3 regions of the Brumicola nitratireducens FR1064 genome follow, and region 3 is predicted to be linked to each of the others. Evidence: predicted binding sites of a transcription regulator. Region 3 holds the regulator's gene; each other region holds the start of a gene.
What was found. Region 3 encodes LexA, which represses DNA repair genes until DNA is damaged. Its sites were predicted from a motif close to TACTGTATNNNNATACAGTA; they were not measured.

Region 1 (6,133 bases), 1.6 Mb from region 3:
TCATGAGCCAACGCCGCTAAATACGCTATCTGCTTTTTCTCTGCAGTGTTGTTCTTTGTTGATGACTCTATTAATAGAGCTGTTAAGTTGTTGTCCATCAGATTGACGTCATTTGCGGCTGTATATTCTGCGGTGCTTATGCATGCGCTTAAGGTGAATGCCGCAAATAAAGTAATCAGGTACTTCAGTGTTCTATTTTTAAAGGTTAATTTGTAATAATTGTAGGTCAATTTCATGGTAACACTCCCTCTGTGATAGCGCTTTTAAGTGAGTCGGTAAGATATTCTTTAATCGTGTCGCTTCCCCATTTGTCTGGTTCGTTGACAACTTTTTGCAGTAAATCATCCATGAGTTCATTGATGATGGTTGGTTGACTCAATAAACCTGAAATATTTCCCTTCAATCCATCTACGGTAGTGCTAACTAAGTGCATAACAGTATTGGCCTGCCAAGCAAGGTCCGCGCTATCGCTATTGAATTGCTCTATTCGTTGCACTAGGGGGATAATAACGGCTGTGATTAGCGCTTTCTGTTCGCCAGCTACGGAAATGCTTTTGTTAAACAAACGCTCAAAGTCCGTTACGGCCGCGTTGCTGAGCAGCTCAGTAAACGCCAGCCACTCTTCGTTCGATAACATGAAGCTGTTATCTTGCTGGATGATCGCAATGCTGCCTTTTAGCACCTTTAAGGCGGTTTGATCATGAATGCTTAACATACTAGGGCTTTGACTTATTTGGGTCAGAATAATGTTCGATAAGCGCTGCTGCTGTTCGTTGTTAAATAAATCAATGCGTCCACCGTTTGCTAAACTTGTGCTCATTTCTGCACTAAAATCACGTATCAAAGATGCGGCAAGTTTGTCCCATGGCTTATTCGCATCTAATTTAAACAGTACATTTGCATGTTCACCGACGGCGTTGAAAACATTAATCGCAATGGCAGTACTTAGCTTTTTATCAAGCGTATTACTAGCGCTTGCGGAAAAACTAGTCGCAATGTTGCTTAATAAACCTTGCATAGCTTCAGTATTGTCAATGTGTTTACTTTCGTCAAAAAATACCTCTGGCTGTTTGATAGCAACATCCAGTCCAGCAACGAGTAAGGCAGACAAACCTTGTTTAGAAAATACGGCGGCGATATTTTTATCCTGAGCTGTTTCAGTTGCAGCGTTCAAAAATGCCTTCGTTACGATCCCCAAGGCCTTATCATCTACAAAATTGCCACCTAAATAACCCTCAGTGTTATCCACAATCAAGCGCATAACCGCAATCGAGGATGGCCCTATTAAGGTATTGATCAAATCACGGTATTGAATAACCTCACTCAAGTCTTTGTTTTCCATTTGCGTCACGATCGGATTTATTACCCCGCTGACTATGGCTGCAACCTGTTCATCATCAATAATGACTTTGGTATTTTCGGCAAGCACCGCCAAACTCGATCGCACAAACACGGCTAAAACTCTGTTTTCAAAGTCATGCCGTTTACCCATGTCCTCCACATCGTTAGGAATAAGACTATCGAGCTTTGTTGCAAAGGAGATCACTAGTTTCTCACCTTTAGAATCTGCGCCCATCACAGAAGGGTAAGCGGCAATAAATTCGGCACCGATATCAACTAACGTTAACGCCATGCGCGACCAAGCTGTAGGAGGTTGATTGTCATATCGCCATTGCTCAATCATGCGTCCACCAATGAGCATGTCTTTTTGCTCCGATGAACTATCAGATAATACATTTGCGCTTTTCAACTCATACATTTTGGCGATACAGGCCTGTGAATTAGCGGCGTCAGTATAAGTCCAAGAAAGGCTTGGTTCATGCCAGCCCTTTGCAAACGGAGGCTGAGTGCGCAGCGCGATATTATCAAACTCGTTTAAAAACTCGCTAACTTGCTGCAAAGGTGTACTTTGCGGCAAGCGGATGGTGGGTAAAAAAATAGGTTTATCAATTTTACGTTCAACACTCAAATCAATGCCTGATTGTGCAGCTCGCAGCATTGCTTTTATGCCGGCGCTTATAAGTAAAATGTCCATAGAATGTCCTTAGTAATCGGATTGTCAGCTAATTCGGCAAAAACCTAGTGAAGATGTGTCATGAATGGATAAATCGCTGAGTTTATTTTGAAAGATAGTTAAACGAGAAGGATGAACACATGATTTCACCGCCACTGTGCCAGTAGAGCGGATTGAAAAGCTAAGAAAGGGACGTGCGATGGCTAACGCAATTTCAAGCTCGTTCATAAAGTTCGTCCTTAAAACGTTTTATGAGCCTACAATTACTGCTTTGTAGCACTTTTTATCTAGTGAATTTTTGTGCTGTTTGGAATAGTTAACACAAGCAACGTAATATAGATTGATTAAAAAGTAAACGAATTTAAACGTTGCAGCAATTTAAGGGCTGGCTCTCGCGTAAGTTAGAGTCATCCTCTGTTTAACGATAAAGTCGAATATTAACGGCGATATTTATATTCACTTAAGAAGACTTTTTCTTAAAGTAACGCTTCTTGCGCGTTGGCTTCGAACTCTTCAAACCCGCAAACTGTCTTGAATCTAACTGTTGACTGTTGTCAATAAGCCGCGCAATAGACTCTGTTAAAGGTTGCATAAAGCCGTCATAACGTAGTTGTCGTTGGGCTATTTTATCTAAGTCTGCCTCCCAAGTTGCGGTCATGTCAGGATAAGTAGTTTCACTAGGTAAAGCGTTAATAAGGGCTTTACCTGTTTCGGTTGCATGGACCTCTTTGCCTACTTTTTGCATAAACTGACGTTTAAATAGCAAATCAATAATTGTTGCTCGGGTTGCCTCTGTGCCCAGCCCATCAGTCTCTTTTAATATAAGCTTAATGTTGCGATCCTGAACATAACGAGAAATACCGGTCATGGCTGCAAGCAAGGTAGCTTCTGTAAAATGTTTAGGGGGTGATGTTTGCTTCTCCATCAACTGAGAGTCTGTGCATTTCAGAAGCTCTCCTTTGTTTAACTGAGGCAACAACGTGTCGTTTTTATTATCGTCGGATGCATTATTTTGGTTTTTAGTCAGTGCTAACCAGCCTAAGTCTTGACTCGATTTGCCTTTGGCAACAAATTCACCGCCCGCAATATCAATCTTAGCCACTTGTTCTTGATATTTATGTGGCCCATAAAACTGCATTAAATATTGATTAGCAATGAGCTGATAAATTTTCCCTTCATACTGTGTAAAGCTGCCTATAGCCTTACTGCGATTGGTCGGAATAATGGCATGGTGGGCATCAACTTTGCTGTCATTCCAGGCTTTAGATTTTAACTTTGGATTAGCGTTATCTACTGCGCTTGCAAAATTTGGCACATTTGACTTAATCGCGCCTAACACGTTTGAAGCCTGCCCAAACTGGTCTTTTGGTAAATAGCGAGAATCTGATCTAGGGTAAGTAATCAATTGGTGTTTTTCGTACAGAGACTGACAAACATCTAACACCATCTTGGGCGATAAGTTAAAGCGCTTTGACGCCTCAATTTGTAATACAGATAAACTGAATGGCAAGGGCGGGGGACTTTGCCTATTCTGTACTTTGTAGTCAGTTACCTTAGCTTGTTGGCCTCGCGTTTTATTCACTACCGTTTGCGCTAATTTGCGTGACAGCACTCGACCTTCTTCGTCTTGATATGGTTCGCAAGCTTTGCTTGGTTGCCACTTGGCATTAAAGGTTTTCTTGTTCTGTGATTCTAGTGAAGCGATGACTTCATAAAAGGGTTTAGAGACAAAATGTGCAATCTCTTGATCGCGCCTTACTACCAAACCTAAAACTGGGGTCTGAACTCGCCCAACAGAAAGAACACCGCTATAACCACCGCGCTGTCCTAGCAGAGTGTAAGCTCGGGTCAGATTTAACCCATATAACCAATCAGCGCGAGAGCGAGCTAAGGCCGAAATCGACAAGCCTAAAAACTCACGATTAGTCCGCATGTTTTGAAGTGCTTTTTTCACTGCACTGGTGTTTAAGTCGTTTATTAACAAACGTCCGGCATTTTCAATAATTGAGGCTTTTACCCCGCAATAGGTGATCACTTCATCCACTAACAACTGGCCCTCGCGATCAGGGTCGCCCGCATTTACGATATGCGTAGCTTTTTTTAGTAGACGTTTAACCACGGTGAGTTGCTTTTGTGTGTTCTTTTTCGGCACAAGCTGCCACTTGTCGGGCACAATCGGTAGATGTTGCAGCGACCATTTGGCAAACGCAGCATCGTATTTATCTGGCTCTGCTTGTTCTAGTAGATGACCGACACACCACGTTACGCAATCGCCATTATCCAGCTCGATGTAGCCCTCGCGCTTTTGTTGTTTGCCAGAAAAACCTGTCGCAATTGCCCGACCCAAGCTAGGTTTTTCTGCGATATACACGATCATAAAAGAGCTTACTGGATGAAAAAACAGTATTCTAGCAAGCTTTAGCGCAAAAGGTTAGCTATCTCAAAGGCCAGTTGTCCATCGGATTTTACTTAGGCGGTTTAGGGAATGTCAGTGGAAAGTGTCTTTCGAAGTGCTTAATTCTCTTTAATCTTTCCAATAGATACGGTGTTACGGCCCGATTCTTTACTCGCATAAAGGGCAACATCAGCGGCTTTCAACGCCGCCTCATAACTATAATTAGCTGGCTTTAGCTGCGCCATGCCAATGCTAATGGTGACCTCAACTTCGTCCTTGCCAATGAAGCGCAACTGTTTAGCTACTTGCTCACACAAACGTTGGGCAATTTTAAATGCGGTATGCTGGTCGATGTCAACTAACAATGCGGCGTATTCTTCACCGCCAACGCGTCCAATAATGTCGTTGCTGCGCAATTGTTTTGATAACACTTGTGCAACCAATTTTATTGTACGGTCGCCAGTGGCGTGGCCAAAGTTGTCATTTATGTTTTTAAATAGATCTATATCAATCATCATTACTGCAGTTGGCAGGGATGGGTATTCTTGCCAATACCGTGCAACTTGACTAAAGAAATACTCTCGATTAGCGAGTTTGGTTAGTCCGTCGCGCTGCGACTTTAACGTTAATTGACGTTCAAGTTTAAGAAAGCAGAGCCAGGGTAAAAGCAGTGCAGTAAGGGTGGTCAACAGTATGTGACTCAACAGAGTATAAATAGAACTCTCAGGCAAACCATTTTGATTAATGGTACCCCAGTTTATAATAATCAAAATCGCTTGGATGAGCATAACGGCACTATGCACTATGAATATCGTTTTTAACGTGCGGGTGAGAATGGGTTCGTTAATGACTGATTTATGCAATAAATAAGCACATAGGCCAAACAACGAAGCGGTTGCCAGCGCCGCTATGAAGCTTACTAACTGATGGTGTTGAAAGGTTGCCAACAACAGAACGACAACCGTGCTGAATGCTGCAAAATATTGCTTTCTTTTGCGCTTTGTATAGCGAAATCGAGAAAACTGGATAAGTCCTAATAATATTAAGGTAGGTGTCAAAATTAGTAAAAAATCAGCGACGAAAAAAGTGAAAAATTCAGGAATATTATAGGACCGTGACGATGCTAATGCGGCTCCGATGACAAAGCTCCCACAAGACAAGGCCCAAAGTTTAAAACATTTATCCTTGGGCTTGCGACGATACAATACGCTCAAGTAAAACCCAATTAGGACATTTGTCACTAATGTCATGATAACTAATGTGGGTAAATGCATGTATCCCTCAATTTTGACTAAGAATAATTTTGTGCCGCTAGTCCAAAACGGCCAACACTTGAGAGTATCGTAATTTTGTTAGTGTCGCTAATTCTTGGCGTATCGTAAATGAAATATCGGTATACATTTTGATAAATTACGAAGTGCTGTTGAGATAGACTGTTGGGGGTAAAAGACGCTAGTCTTCCACCGAGTTTATTCACTTGAATTTACTTACAACATAGCCCGAAATTGCTTGAGTGAATCGGGCAAATAAGGATTAGTTAACTGCAAGGTTTTGCGCGTTCTCAAGGCTAATCTGTCTACAATGTTTGGATGATGCATTTCAAATAATGCGGCGTGTTTGCCATTCGCAATCGCGGCGTGTAAACCGCTCTCGACTATATTGGCAAGTTGCATCTTATCGGGGTGGACGTAAAAGACGAGTGGAAGTGGGTAATAAATTAAAAT
Region 2 (6,133 bases), 990 kb from region 3:
CTTTCGTGTCATTATCAATCATCGTCAACAACGTTTCAACTGCAGCTATATAGCCCACCACTGAGCCACCTGAATTTAAGTCTATAAACGGGAACCAATCTTTAAAGAATAAATCACCGGTATGCATTACATCGGGTTGTTCAAACCAAACCGCACTATCGCCATCTGTGTGCGCAGACGCAAGATGGAATACATGCACTGTGTCACCGTTCATATGAAACTTAACACCTTTGTCATACGTTACAACAGGCAGCATAGCAGGATCGGTATCTTCTCCTGCAGCTAAACGAACACGCACATTTTCATGGGCAAATATCGTCGCTTGTTTGTGCTTACTAAAAAATGCGTTTGAACCAGTGTGATCGCCGTGAAAATGCGTGTTGATGACATAGCGAGTCTGCTCTTTGCTTATATCAGCAAGGCTTACTGCAATTTTGTCTGCTAGATCAGCATATTGATCATCAACGATCAGTAGTCCATCAGGCCCAGCAGAAACGCCGATATTACCGCCCGCTCCAACTAGCATATGCACCGAGCCGCCTACCGATTGTGATTTCACTTCAACGTCATCGAAACGGCCTTGGGAAAATGCAGAAGATGCAAATAGCCCAGCGAGTGATAGTGCTAAAACGCTTTTTCCTATCATATTTTTCATTATTTATTCCTTAATGTTACTTTTTCGATTGTTCGTGTTTACATGTTTTTTTGCAATTTAGTTCAATACGGAGCTATTCAGTAAAAAGTGCTTAATTATATTAGAACTAGTTACCGTAGTCTGATAGCGAATTACGTTTCATCTATATAGCTAAACCTTGGAATTTGTTTTCCATCAACTTCAATGCTCTCTGTAAACATATCCAGTGGACGAACCCAAAGCCCTTTCTCACCATAAGTTGGCCTATAAACCACTAATTCTGTTTCATCTTCCGAGTGGCGTGCTACACCAATGACTTCATAGTTATTGCCTTTATAGTGCTTATATAATCCAGTTTTCATCTAAAAACCTATAAGTAAGTGTTAACAAACACATTAACTGGCGCGCCTGTTGGCTTTCCATGTTGCCAATCAAGCCCCTCGATGCCGCTACCCGCGATATCGACGTGAGTGAAAGGCAATGGCTGTTTTGCGCTAGCCTCATGTTTGTCCAAGCCAGACGCAATCGTTAAAAATGCCATTGGGAATTGATGACCACGCATAGTGGTTACAGAAGGCGCATTGTTTGAAGACAACACATCATCCGCTTTTGTGCGTGGCTTAACAAAGTCAAAATCTTCGCGACGCGAAAGCGATGGCTCCACCTGATCAGCACATAGTTCACCCTGCACGAATAATTGCTTTGCAATACCCATATCTCGGGCAGGTTTGTTTTCAACCAGCGCGGTATAGGGTCCAAAAGCCATTGCTGCGTGTCCTGTTAGGGTTGCAACTGAAAACAATTGAGGGTTTACCGCACTAACTGCATCTTCTCGCAAATGCGAAAGTAGGTCGGCAAGCAACATTCTGCCTTCAGCATCCGTATTGCCAACGCGTACTCTTACGCCTGCATGGCTAGTAATAATTTCATCCGGTATAAAGGCTTCAGCACCAATACTGTTTCGAACTGCGCCGAGTTCTGCGATAACTTTAATGCCTTTCGGCGCGAGTAAAGAAAGTGTCTTCATAAAACCGGCAACGCCTGCAGCGCCGCCTTTATCTCGGCTCATACCTGCCATATGACCATTCACTTTTAAATCAGCGCCGCCAGTATCAAAAGTGATGCCTTTGCCTGCAAATAAAAGTGTTTTAGTAATTTCGCCCGATGGCTCGTAAACCATGCGAATAATGCGGGGACGATGTCTTTTCACTTCAATTGAAGCTCTCGCGACAGCATGCAGCAGAGGATACTCATGTTTGATATGTGCATCGTCAGAAACAACCGTTACTTTCACATTTGAGCCTTTGAATGCCGCAACACAGTAATCGGCGAAACCTGGCGGTGCCATGCGCTCAGGCTCAGTGCCGCAGAGGTCACGTGCAATTCGCTTCCCTGCTTCAATAGCATTTAAACGAGATACATCGATGCTACTGCTGCCGTCAATCAAACCAATGAATTCAATCGGTTCAATTTCGTGTTCATCTAAAGCTTGCCTTGCTTCAAGAGGCTGCCATAAACCTTGGCATAGTCCCAAATATGCCGCTTCGACAGCATTTTTAAATTGCGCTGCTTGGCTCTCATTTAAGCCCGCTAGATTGATTTCTAGAAGCGGCTTGCGTACACCTGAGTCCAAGAGGGTCTGTGCGACGTTTCGCGCTGCATCAAAGATGCGGCGAACATCGTCGTAGTCTCGGTCTAATTGACCTACAGGCACTTGCAGTAACCTTCCGCCAACAACGTCCGCTGCAACAAGAACTGCATGTCCGCCAACGCGCTTGTCGAGCGACTGGTGCTGCTCTAAATTTTGTTGAATATCTGGGTAGTGCTGACTCGACAGCGTGTTACTGACTAATACATAAGCGTCATATTCATGAGTCAATTGTGCAATATTTGTTTCTAAAACTGCGTTAGGAAAAGGCATTGATGTCTCCGTTAGGATTGCATATTAAGCAGAAGTCTATTTTCTCTTTTAAAAGAGCTTGGCACTTCTTGCATAGCTTATTATTGTTATTATGAAATGAAACTAAAGTATATTGCTTATTCTGCACTAAACAAGGGCAAAGCGAGTTGATCAGCATTAATATTATCTGCCAAAGATACGTGCAGCCCCACTAAGCGGACGTTTTTACCATCTCCTCTTTCGAATGCCTTGGCGAGCAATTCGATTAATAATTGCTCGTTTACTTCTTGTGACTGCTGTTCAACAGTGGTTTGTTGAAAGTCGTCAAACTTCAGTTTCACTCCCAATGACTTAATTGGACTGTGTTTTTTAGTATCAATTCGTTCATAAAGCTTAGGCAGCAGCCTTGTTACCACTTCTTTGCATTCTTCCAAGCTTACAAGATCTTTGTCTAAGGTTCGCTCCACCCCTATCGACTTTCTTTTTCTGTTTGTCGAAAGTCTTCTTTCATCGATAGCATGTGCCCGTTTCCAAAGAGCGGCGCCAAATTTACCGAAATGTTTATGTAGTTTTTCGATGGGGAATGAACGAATATCCTCACATTTGTATAACCCGAGTTTATTTAACTTTTCGAGTGTTACCTTGCCCACGCCCGGTATTTTCTTCAAGGGGAGGCGCTTAACAAACTCGTCCAATTGCGCTGGATTAATTACACAAATACCGTTCGGTTTGTTTTCGTCACTAGCAACTTTAGCCACAAATTTTATAGGAGCCACGCCTGCTGAAGCGGTTAAGCCTGTTTCTTCAAATATTGCACGTCGAATATCTTCAGCAATATAGGTAGCACTCCCGCCAAACAATTCACTTTCGGTGACATCTAAAAAGACTTCATCCAACGAGAGAGGCTCAATCTCATCGGTATAACGCAAATAAATTTCCTTTATTTGGTCCGACACTTTTTTGTATTCATCCATTCGACCTTTCACCAAAACAAGGTCTGGACAGAGCCTTAGGGCGGTTGCGGTAGCCATAGCTGAGCGCACACCAAATTTTCTCGCAGGATAGTTACAAGTAGCTACGACACCCCTGCGATCGGCGCTGCCACCAATGGCAATTGGTTTGTGCTTTAAGCTTGGGTCGTCACGCATCTCGACTGCTGCGTAAAAGCAGTCCATGTCGATGTGAATAAACTTACGCATTAGATAATATTTGCTTCAGAATAATGTGGAATTCCAACTCAGCAACACTGTATATACACACAGTTTAAAACACTATTAGTGATTTACCAATTATTCATCGCGTTGTTTTGACAGAGAGGGCCTTTGTTGTTTTACAATTGGACGCGGGAGTTATGTATTTCAACTGTTCGCCGCTTATAGAATTTGGTTATCTTGCCATTCCTTTATTTTTTTCTGTCTTTGTTCTTCTCTTTCCATTCTTGCTTTTTTTCTATCGCATGGCTCTGGGCAATCACAGGCTTTTGAAATACCTATTGCCCCTAAACCACCGCAACTGCCAGCAATCGTTTTTTTTTGCAGGATATAACCCACTGCCATGGCCGCTACCATCAGTAAGAAAAATGCAAATGCTAAAATAAATGTACTCACGCTTACCTCTAAAATTTTCAAAATGCTTTAATATGACTGAACGGCGATGCTGCCGCACACGGTCGCTAATTTTGTTTAACATCTCTTACAAATGCGGGAGACGCGTATTCAATAAATTCGCTGCCTTCCTTCATGATCATAAATACGGCTAGATCATTGCTGACTGCTAAAACCTTTGCTTTATCCGCCCCCATGACATTCAACGCTGTAGCTAAACCATCTGCAGTCATTGATGAAGGATGCACTACGGTAACCGATACAAGATTATGCTTAATAGGATACCCGGTAGTTGGTTCAATTAAATGCGAATAGCGCACACCGTCTTTTTCAAAATAATTACGGTAATCGCCTGACGTGGCTACGGCATTGTCGCCTATACTGATAATCTTTTGTATGGCCCGCTCTGTCGTTATAGGTTGTTCAATAGCAATGCGCCAATCAGAGCCATTGCCTTTTTTGCCGGCAACTCGCATTTCGCCGCCAATTTCAACTAGGTAATTATCTATTTGATTGTTTTCTATGATATCAGCTACAACATCAACACCATACCCTTTTGCAATTGTCGATAAATCTATATACAACTTTGAGTGTAACTTTGTGACAACGCCATCAACTAACTGGAACTTATCAATACCCACATAATCTGCAATTTCCGTTAGTTGGGTTTGGGTAGGTATCACTTCTGGTCGTTTATCGGGCCCAAAGCCCCACAGATTGACTAAAGGACCAACAGTTATGTCAAGGCTGCCTTGGCTCAAGTTATTCAACCTAATGGCTTCTGTTAGCACGTATTCGGTTTGTTCTGATATAGGAAATGCTTGTCCTGCTTGTGCTTTGTTTAACAAGGATAGCTCTGACTTAGGGTCATAAGTGGACATTAATGCGTTAACTTGAATTAGCGCATCATCAATTTCTGCCTGTAGTGCCTGTATATCGATGGGCGCATCGCTTTGCTGAACCACTTTTATATTATATGTGGTTCCCATTGTTTTGCCGGTTATAGCAATCTCAAGCGGTTGCTGGGGGGCACACGAAAATACAAATAATAATAGAAAAGGCAGTAAAAATTTCAAGGCAATCCTCATATATAACTAGTTGGTAAACTGAAAACGTGGGTTACAACTGTAAGACCAGCATAGCGACGTTTCGTTGCGCTGCATTATACATGAATTTACTGATGGACATAAAAGTTCGTTATCCTGACCGCTCACGCTAGGCCTCTCGATCTAGCGAAAGTTTAAGACCGCAAAAACCGAGAACAGCCCCCCTCTGCGCCATTAGCAAACGCGCTTTTCGTCATCCTGACCGCTCACACTAGGCGTCCTTGCCTAGTGAAGGTTTGCTAATGGCGCAGAGGGGGGCTATTCTCGGTTTTATATTTGAGCTTCTGTTGTTGTTTTTTATTATTTATTATTTATTTTTTAATAAAAAGGCGCCAATGAGGCGCCTAATGTTGTTGCTTTCTTCCTTATGGCTGATTAGCCACCGAAGTCATCTAGCATGATGTTTTCGTCTTCAACGCCAAGCTCTTTGAGCATGTTGATTACTGCGGCGTTCATCATAGGTGGACCACACATGTAGAACTCACAATCTTCTGGTGCTGGGTGGTCTTTCAGGTAGTTTTCCAACAGTACGTTGTGAATAAAACCTGTGTCGCCTTCCCAGTTATCTTCTGGTTGTGGATCTGACAGTGCTACATGCCATTCAAAGTTATCGTTTTCTTTGGCTAACATGTCGAAATCTTCTACGTAGAACATTTCACGTGACGAACGAGCGCCGTACCAGAACGTCATTTTACGGTCTGTTTTAATTCGACGAAGTTGGTCAAAAATGTGTGAACGCATTGGGGCCATACCTGCACCACCGCCAACAAATACCATTTCTGCATCTGTTTCTTTCGCGTAAAACTCACCGAAAGGACCGGATATCGTGGCTTTGTCGCCTGGCTTTAATGACCAAATGAATGATGACATTTTACCAGCTGGAAGGCTC
Region 3 (6,133 bases):
TACGCCATTTGGGAATGTTTGCTCACTGTCTACAGCAAGAACAACGGGTTGATTAGACAAATTATGCAGGGTGAGACTTAAATCCGATTGGTACGAGCCTGTTTGTTGCGTAATATTTCCAAAATCAACGATACCCTCTGCTGACGCTAACGATACATCCAATGCGTCAATGATATCCAATCGACCAGCGCCTTGAGCATGCGGCAAAAATCCAATATCTCTTGCAGATGCCATCAATCGTTGTTTAACCTCTGCCGCAGTTAGTTCAGGGAATTGTTGCAGCAGAATAGCTGCTGCTCCGGCAACGTGCGGCGCTGCCATACTGGTACCACTTAAAGAAATTATGTTTTCTCCAGGCGAGGCAGAAAAAATATCATCGCCGGGTGCTGATAGCTCTGGTTTAAGTGGTGCATCTGCTTGGCTATCACCCTTTGAGCTGAAACTTGAGAGCTGATCTGATTTGGTTGAGGAGGCTACTGTAATAGCAGTTCGTGCTGATGATGGAGATAGATTAGCAATGTCATTGAAATTACCATTGTTACCAGCTGACACAACGACCACGATGCCGGCTTGCGTAGCGCGATCAACAGCTTGACTTAATGGGCCTTCGGCATTGCCATTACCACCTAAACTCATATTGATGACATCAACGCGATCTTCTGTATCCGCATTTTGATCGGGGTCGATGGCTCTTTCGATACCAGCAAGAATGTTCGAGGTATATCCAAAACCTTCATCACCGAGGACTTTGTAAGCGTGTAATTTTGCATCAGGAGCAACCCCACGAAGGCTTTCGCTGTTGCCTGCAACAATACCTGCTACGTGAGTACCATGACCATCGATATCCATTGGGTCGTCATCGTCATAGTGGAAGTCGTATCCAGCTATGACTTTACACCCTTCGCCAAAGCAGCCACCCAATGCTGAGTGGGTATAATCAATACCGGTGTCTAACACCGCTACAACTATTCCATTACCAGTAAGGGTTGCTCCAGCATTATCAAGCCGCAACCAAGCGTCATTTGCTCGCACTAGAGAAACACTTTCACTTAGTTGACGTGACATCACTTGGTCGGCTACCACTCTTTTGACATTAGGAAGCGAACGGATCTTATCAACCTCGTTGGGTGATGCTTCCACAACGATGGCGTTTATCGTGTGAGTAAATTGGTAAGTAGGGAGAATTTTTTGGTTAATCGTACCAATATAGCTAAGAAGTGTTTGATGTTCTTGCTGCAACGCACTTTGATAGTTGCGAAGTTCAGCAGAGAGTCTTGTGTTCAGCCTGTTTACTGACGGATTTTCTGCTGCTAGAAGTTGCTGTTGCTCGATTAAGCCTGGTGATGTTAACTCTACGATGTAGCGCTGTGGTCCAGCCGGATAGTACTTTACAGTCGACAACCCATCAGATCGTGTCGTTGTCACCGTTAGTGTATCGTCTGAAACTGACGGAAGTGTTTTTTCGGAAATTGTACTATCTGCGTTTGCGAACGAAGAAAAACAAAATTGCAGCAATGCGGTCAGTATTAAGCCGCGACGGAGTGGGCGTGAAAATACAATCATAAAACATCCTTGTTATTACTACTTTGATTTAGATCTTTGAGTTTATCTCAGTTCACTTCGAGCACCAATATGCAATTTCATATTGTGTTATAAATACTCAAACTCATCACCGAGTCATTGCTCGTTAGGCAAGTCAAGCGCGGAGAAGTCATAATGGGTCACTTTTACCTTTTGGAACATGCCAGCGACATATGCATCATAGCGGCGAAGACTTAAAATTTTTCAATAACCGCTTTATGTATCCATCCTGCTGCTGTTTTACTCTCCAGAATAAGTCGATGAAGCCATGCAGATTTGGTGACGGTACATTCTGAAAAAAGCATTGACTGACGCAAATCCAGTGCCACCTGCAAGGAGAATAATTCGCCGTTCCCATATCCTCAAATTGCTCAAAGTAAGCGAACTTATCAAGATTATATTATGAGCTAAAACCTTTAATTAGCCTGTGTTATCTGAGTGCGCCTCGGATGCTAATCTTATAAATCATCAATCACGCGCCAGCTAATATACAAGAAATGATTTTTCTCCGATTTAGGAGCGTCTTAAAAGTTAACTTGTATTCTACTTTGACGAATGCCTCCTATTCTGAGGTTTAATCAAACAGGATTTTTTGCAAAATAAACCGGATCCCACAATTTGATCGTTGCCATTTGCCTTTTCCTGTATATACTTACATCTAACTGTATAGAAAAACAGGCTGTTTATGCGTCCACTAACTCCCAGGCAACAAGAAGTACTCGACCTTATTAAAAGTACAATGATTGATACGGGCATGCCGCCCACTCGTGCTGAAATTGCGCGTCACTTAGGTTTCAAGTCGGCGAATGCCGCTGAGGAGCATTTGAAAGCCCTCGCAAAGAAAGGGGTGATCGATATCATTCCTGGCACATCGCGTGGTATTAAACTGAATTGCGCATTAGATGACGAGGCTGACGAAGGTTTACCACTGATCGGCCGAGTAGCTGCAGGTGAGCCGATTTTGGCAACAGAGCATGTAGAATGTCATTATAAAATCGATCCCGACCTATTCAAACCAAACGCTGATTTTTTGCTTAGAGTTCACGGCATGAGTATGAAGGATATCGGGATTATGGACGGTGATATTTTGGCGGTGCATCGCACGACTGATGTTCATAACGGCCAAGTTGTCGTCGCTCGAGTTGATGAAGACGTTACGGTGAAGCGTTTTGAAAAACGAGGTAGCCAAGTTTTACTACATGCAGAAAACGACGCGTTCGCGCCTATTAAAGTCGATTTAGCCTCACAGCCTTTTAACATTGAAGGTATTGCCGTTGGCGTCATTCGTAATTCAGATTGGATGTAGCGTCAGATAGAGTTATTTGTAGCTTATTAAAAACTTAAAATAGCCGCTTCATGAGCGGCTTTTTTATGTCGTATTTCCCCTCAAACAGCAGTTTCAAAGTGCAAACCTCAATTTCATTTAATGTTGAAGTTCTGAAGTGTTATATCGACTACCGCTGTCTAATCCCGTCAAAAATGCACTGTTTCAATGTGACTAATGTAGCCGCCAACGTATATGAGCTTCTAAAAGATCATAAAAAGCGCAGTACAAATTTTAATCATTACCAAGATATTCAATCTATTTTCAAGAAAACACTAGACTATGCAGGTACTTTGTTTAATCATTAGGCATTGATTTACATCAAAATAACAAATTAAACAGAATCTTCACATCAGAGCGTAAAAATTCACAACCTGAAGAAGAAGATTGGAAAGGAGTATCAGAGTGAATCGAGTAACTTCATTGCTTATTGGCGCGTTACTAGCGTTTAGTAATTCAGCAATAGCCTCAACGGCTGCAGAACGGTCTGACCTAAACCTACGTCAAGGTGTAAGCGATATCAGCTTAGAAGTGTATGACTTACACATGCTGATGTTTTGGATATGTGTTGTTATCGGTGCCGTCGTATTTGGTGTGATGTTTTATTCGATGGTAATGCACCGTAAATCTACCGGAGCTAAGCCAGCTAATTTTCATGAAAACGTGAAAGTAGAAGTACTGTGGACGGTTATTCCTTTTGTCATTCTTATTGCGATGGCGTGGCCAGCGGCCACAACTCTCATCGCTATGGAAGATACTAGTGAGGCTGACGTTACTATAATAGTGACGGGCTCGCAGTGGAAATGGCACTACAAATACAAAGACAATCCAGATGTCGAATTCTTTTCCTTACTTGCCACTCAAAGAGAGCAAATAAACAACAAATTCACCAAGGGCGAAAACTATCTGTTAGAAGTAGATAGACCTCTCGTCATTCCAACGGGTAAGAAAGTTCGTTTCTTGATAACTTCTGATGACGTTATCCATTCTTGGTGGGTTCCAGATTTCGCGATCAAAAAAGACGCCAACCCTGGTTTCATCAATGAAGCATGGACCAATGTTAATGAGCCTGGTATCTACCGCGGCCAATGCGCAGAATTATGCGGACAAGACCACGGCTTTATGCCTGTCGTTGTTATTGCTAAAGACCCCGCTGAATATGAAGCATGGCTGAAGGCAGAAGAATCAACCGCGATGAGAGCGAAAGAAGAGGAGCAGCGTCTGCTTTCCATGAACATGAGTATGGAAGAGTTAATGACGCAAGGTAAGAAAATATATGACACTGCCTGTATCGCTTGCCATCAAGCTAACGGTGGTGGCTTGCCACCTATGTTCCCAGCGTTGAAAGGCAGTAAAGTTGCCTTAGAAAAACAAAATATTCCGTTACATATTAGTATGATCATCAACGGTAAAAATAACATGCCGGCGTTTGGTAAGCAGTTATCTATGTCTGAAATAGCCGCAGTCGTTACTTATGAGCGAAATGCTTGGGGTAATAACACGGGCGACATGGTGCAAGCTAAAGATGTTAACGCAATAATTAACGGTAAATAGAAGGTCATCAACATGAATACAGAAACCGTAAACGAAGCACATGATTCGCATGATGGCCACGATGCCCATCACGAACATCACATACCCAAAGGCATTTTAAGATGGTTGTTCACCACGAACCATAAAGATATCGGCACGCTTTATCTTTGGTTCGCGTTCATCATGTTCTTAATAGGCGGCGCAATGGCAATGGTCATTCGCGCGGAGCTGTTTCAACCAGGTCTGCAAATCGTAGAACCACATTTCTTTAACCAAATGACCACAGTACACGGTCTTATTATGGTATTTGGTGCTGTTATGCCCGCCTTTACTGGTTTGGCAAACTGGCTCGTTCCAATGATGATTGGCGCGCCTGATATGGCACTACCGCGAATGAATAACTGGAGTTTTTGGATCCTACCATTTGCCTTCCTTATTTTGCTTTCGTCTCTATTTATGGATGGCGGCGGTCCTGCATTTGGTTGGACGTTCTACGCCCCTCTATCAACACAGTACAGTGGCGACAGCACCGCTTTGTTCGTGTTTTCCGTCCACATCATGGGTATTTCATCTATCATGGGCGCAATTAACGTGGTTGTGACCATATTAAATATGCGTGCACCAGGTATGACCTATATGAAAATGCCTTTGTTTGTATGGACTTGGTTGATTACGGCCTTCCTGCTTATAGCGGTTATGCCTGTGCTAGCAGGCGCGGTAACGATGGTTCTGACTGATAAGTTTTTCGGCACCAGTTTCTTTGATGCCGCAGGTGGTGGTGACCCCGTTATGTTCCAGCATATATTTTGGTTCTTCGGGCACCCTGAAGTTTACATAATGATTTTGCCTGCTTTCGGCATTATCTCGGCTATTGTTCCTACCTTCTCGCGTAAAAAGCTATTTGGCTATGCGTCTATGGTTTATGCAACGGCATCTATTGCTTTGTTGTCGTTCATTGTTTGGGCGCACCACATGTTTACAACCGGCATGCCGGTGGCCGCTGAGATGTTCTTTATGTTTGCGACCATGTTAATTTCCGTACCGACAGGTGTGAAAGTGTTTAACTGGGTAGCCACAATGTGGCGCGGTTCTTTAACCTTTGAAGTGCCGATGATGTTCGCTATCGCCTTTATCGTGTTATTTACTATTGGTGGTTTATCAGGCCTGATGCTGGCAATCACACCAGTGGATTTCCAATACCATGATACTTACTTCGTGGTTGCTCACTTCCACTATGTACTCGTTACTGGTGCCGTGTTCTCCATTATGGCCGCTGTTTATTACTGGTTGCCAAAATGGACCGGTAAAATGTTTGATATCACATTAGCTAAATGGCATTTCTGGTGTTCATTGATTTCAGTAAACGTTCTATTTTTCCCTATGCATTTTGTTGGACTAGCTGGCATGCCTCGTCGTATTCCTGACTACGCACTTCAGTTTGCAGACTTTAACAAATGGATAAGCATCGGCGGTTTTGCCTTCGGTCTGTCTCAATTGATTTTCTTGGTGCTTATTATCAAAGCGTGCAGAAAAATAGGTGAACCAGTGTCTGACCAAGTTTGGGAAGGTGCTGAAGGCTTGGAGTGGGAAATTCCATCACCAGCGCCGTATCACACTTTTGAAACACCACCGGTTATAAGATAAAAAGAGGATAGTGTAGGTATGTCTGAACTACCTGGTTCTAAGGACAAAACT

Region 1: the regulator LexA is predicted to act here: its motif matches at 4,401-4,420, upstream of GNIT_RS06170 (DNA topoisomerase III).
Region 2: the regulator LexA is predicted to act here: its motif matches at 3,779-3,798, upstream of dinB (DNA polymerase IV).

What each region holds. Positions count from the first base shown of each region.
Region 1 covers NC_016041.1:1,410,969-1,417,101, forward strand. The annotation lists gene GNIT_RS06155 (hypothetical protein) at 1-236, opposite strand, end outside; gene GNIT_RS06160 (hypothetical protein) at 233-2,035, opposite strand; gene GNIT_RS06170 (DNA topoisomerase III) at 2,475-4,391, opposite strand; gene GNIT_RS06175 (GGDEF domain-containing protein) at 4,529-5,683, opposite strand; gene GNIT_RS06180 (type 2 periplasmic-binding domain-containing protein) at 5,897-6,133, opposite strand, start outside.
Region 2 covers NC_016041.1:846,073-852,205, reverse strand. The annotation lists gene GNIT_RS03705 (MBL fold metallo-hydrolase) at 1-655, opposite strand, end outside; gene GNIT_RS03700 (DUF1653 domain-containing protein) at 787-996, opposite strand; gene GNIT_RS03695 (M17 family metallopeptidase) at 1,005-2,555, opposite strand; gene dinB (DNA polymerase IV) at 2,672-3,733, opposite strand; gene nqrM ((Na+)-NQR maturation NqrM) at 3,908-4,141, opposite strand; gene GNIT_RS03680 (FAD:protein FMN transferase) at 4,207-5,226, opposite strand; gene nqrF (NADH:ubiquinone reductase (Na(+)-transporting) subunit F) at 5,620-6,133, opposite strand, start outside.
Region 3 covers NC_016041.1:3,990,026-3,996,158, reverse strand. The annotation lists gene GNIT_RS16910 (S8 family serine peptidase) at 1-1,563, opposite strand, end outside; gene lexA (transcriptional repressor LexA) at 2,267-2,887, shown strand; gene coxB (cytochrome c oxidase subunit II) at 3,335-4,459, shown strand; gene ctaD (cytochrome c oxidase subunit I) at 4,472-6,082, shown strand; gene GNIT_RS16885 (cytochrome c oxidase assembly protein) at 6,101-6,133, shown strand, end outside.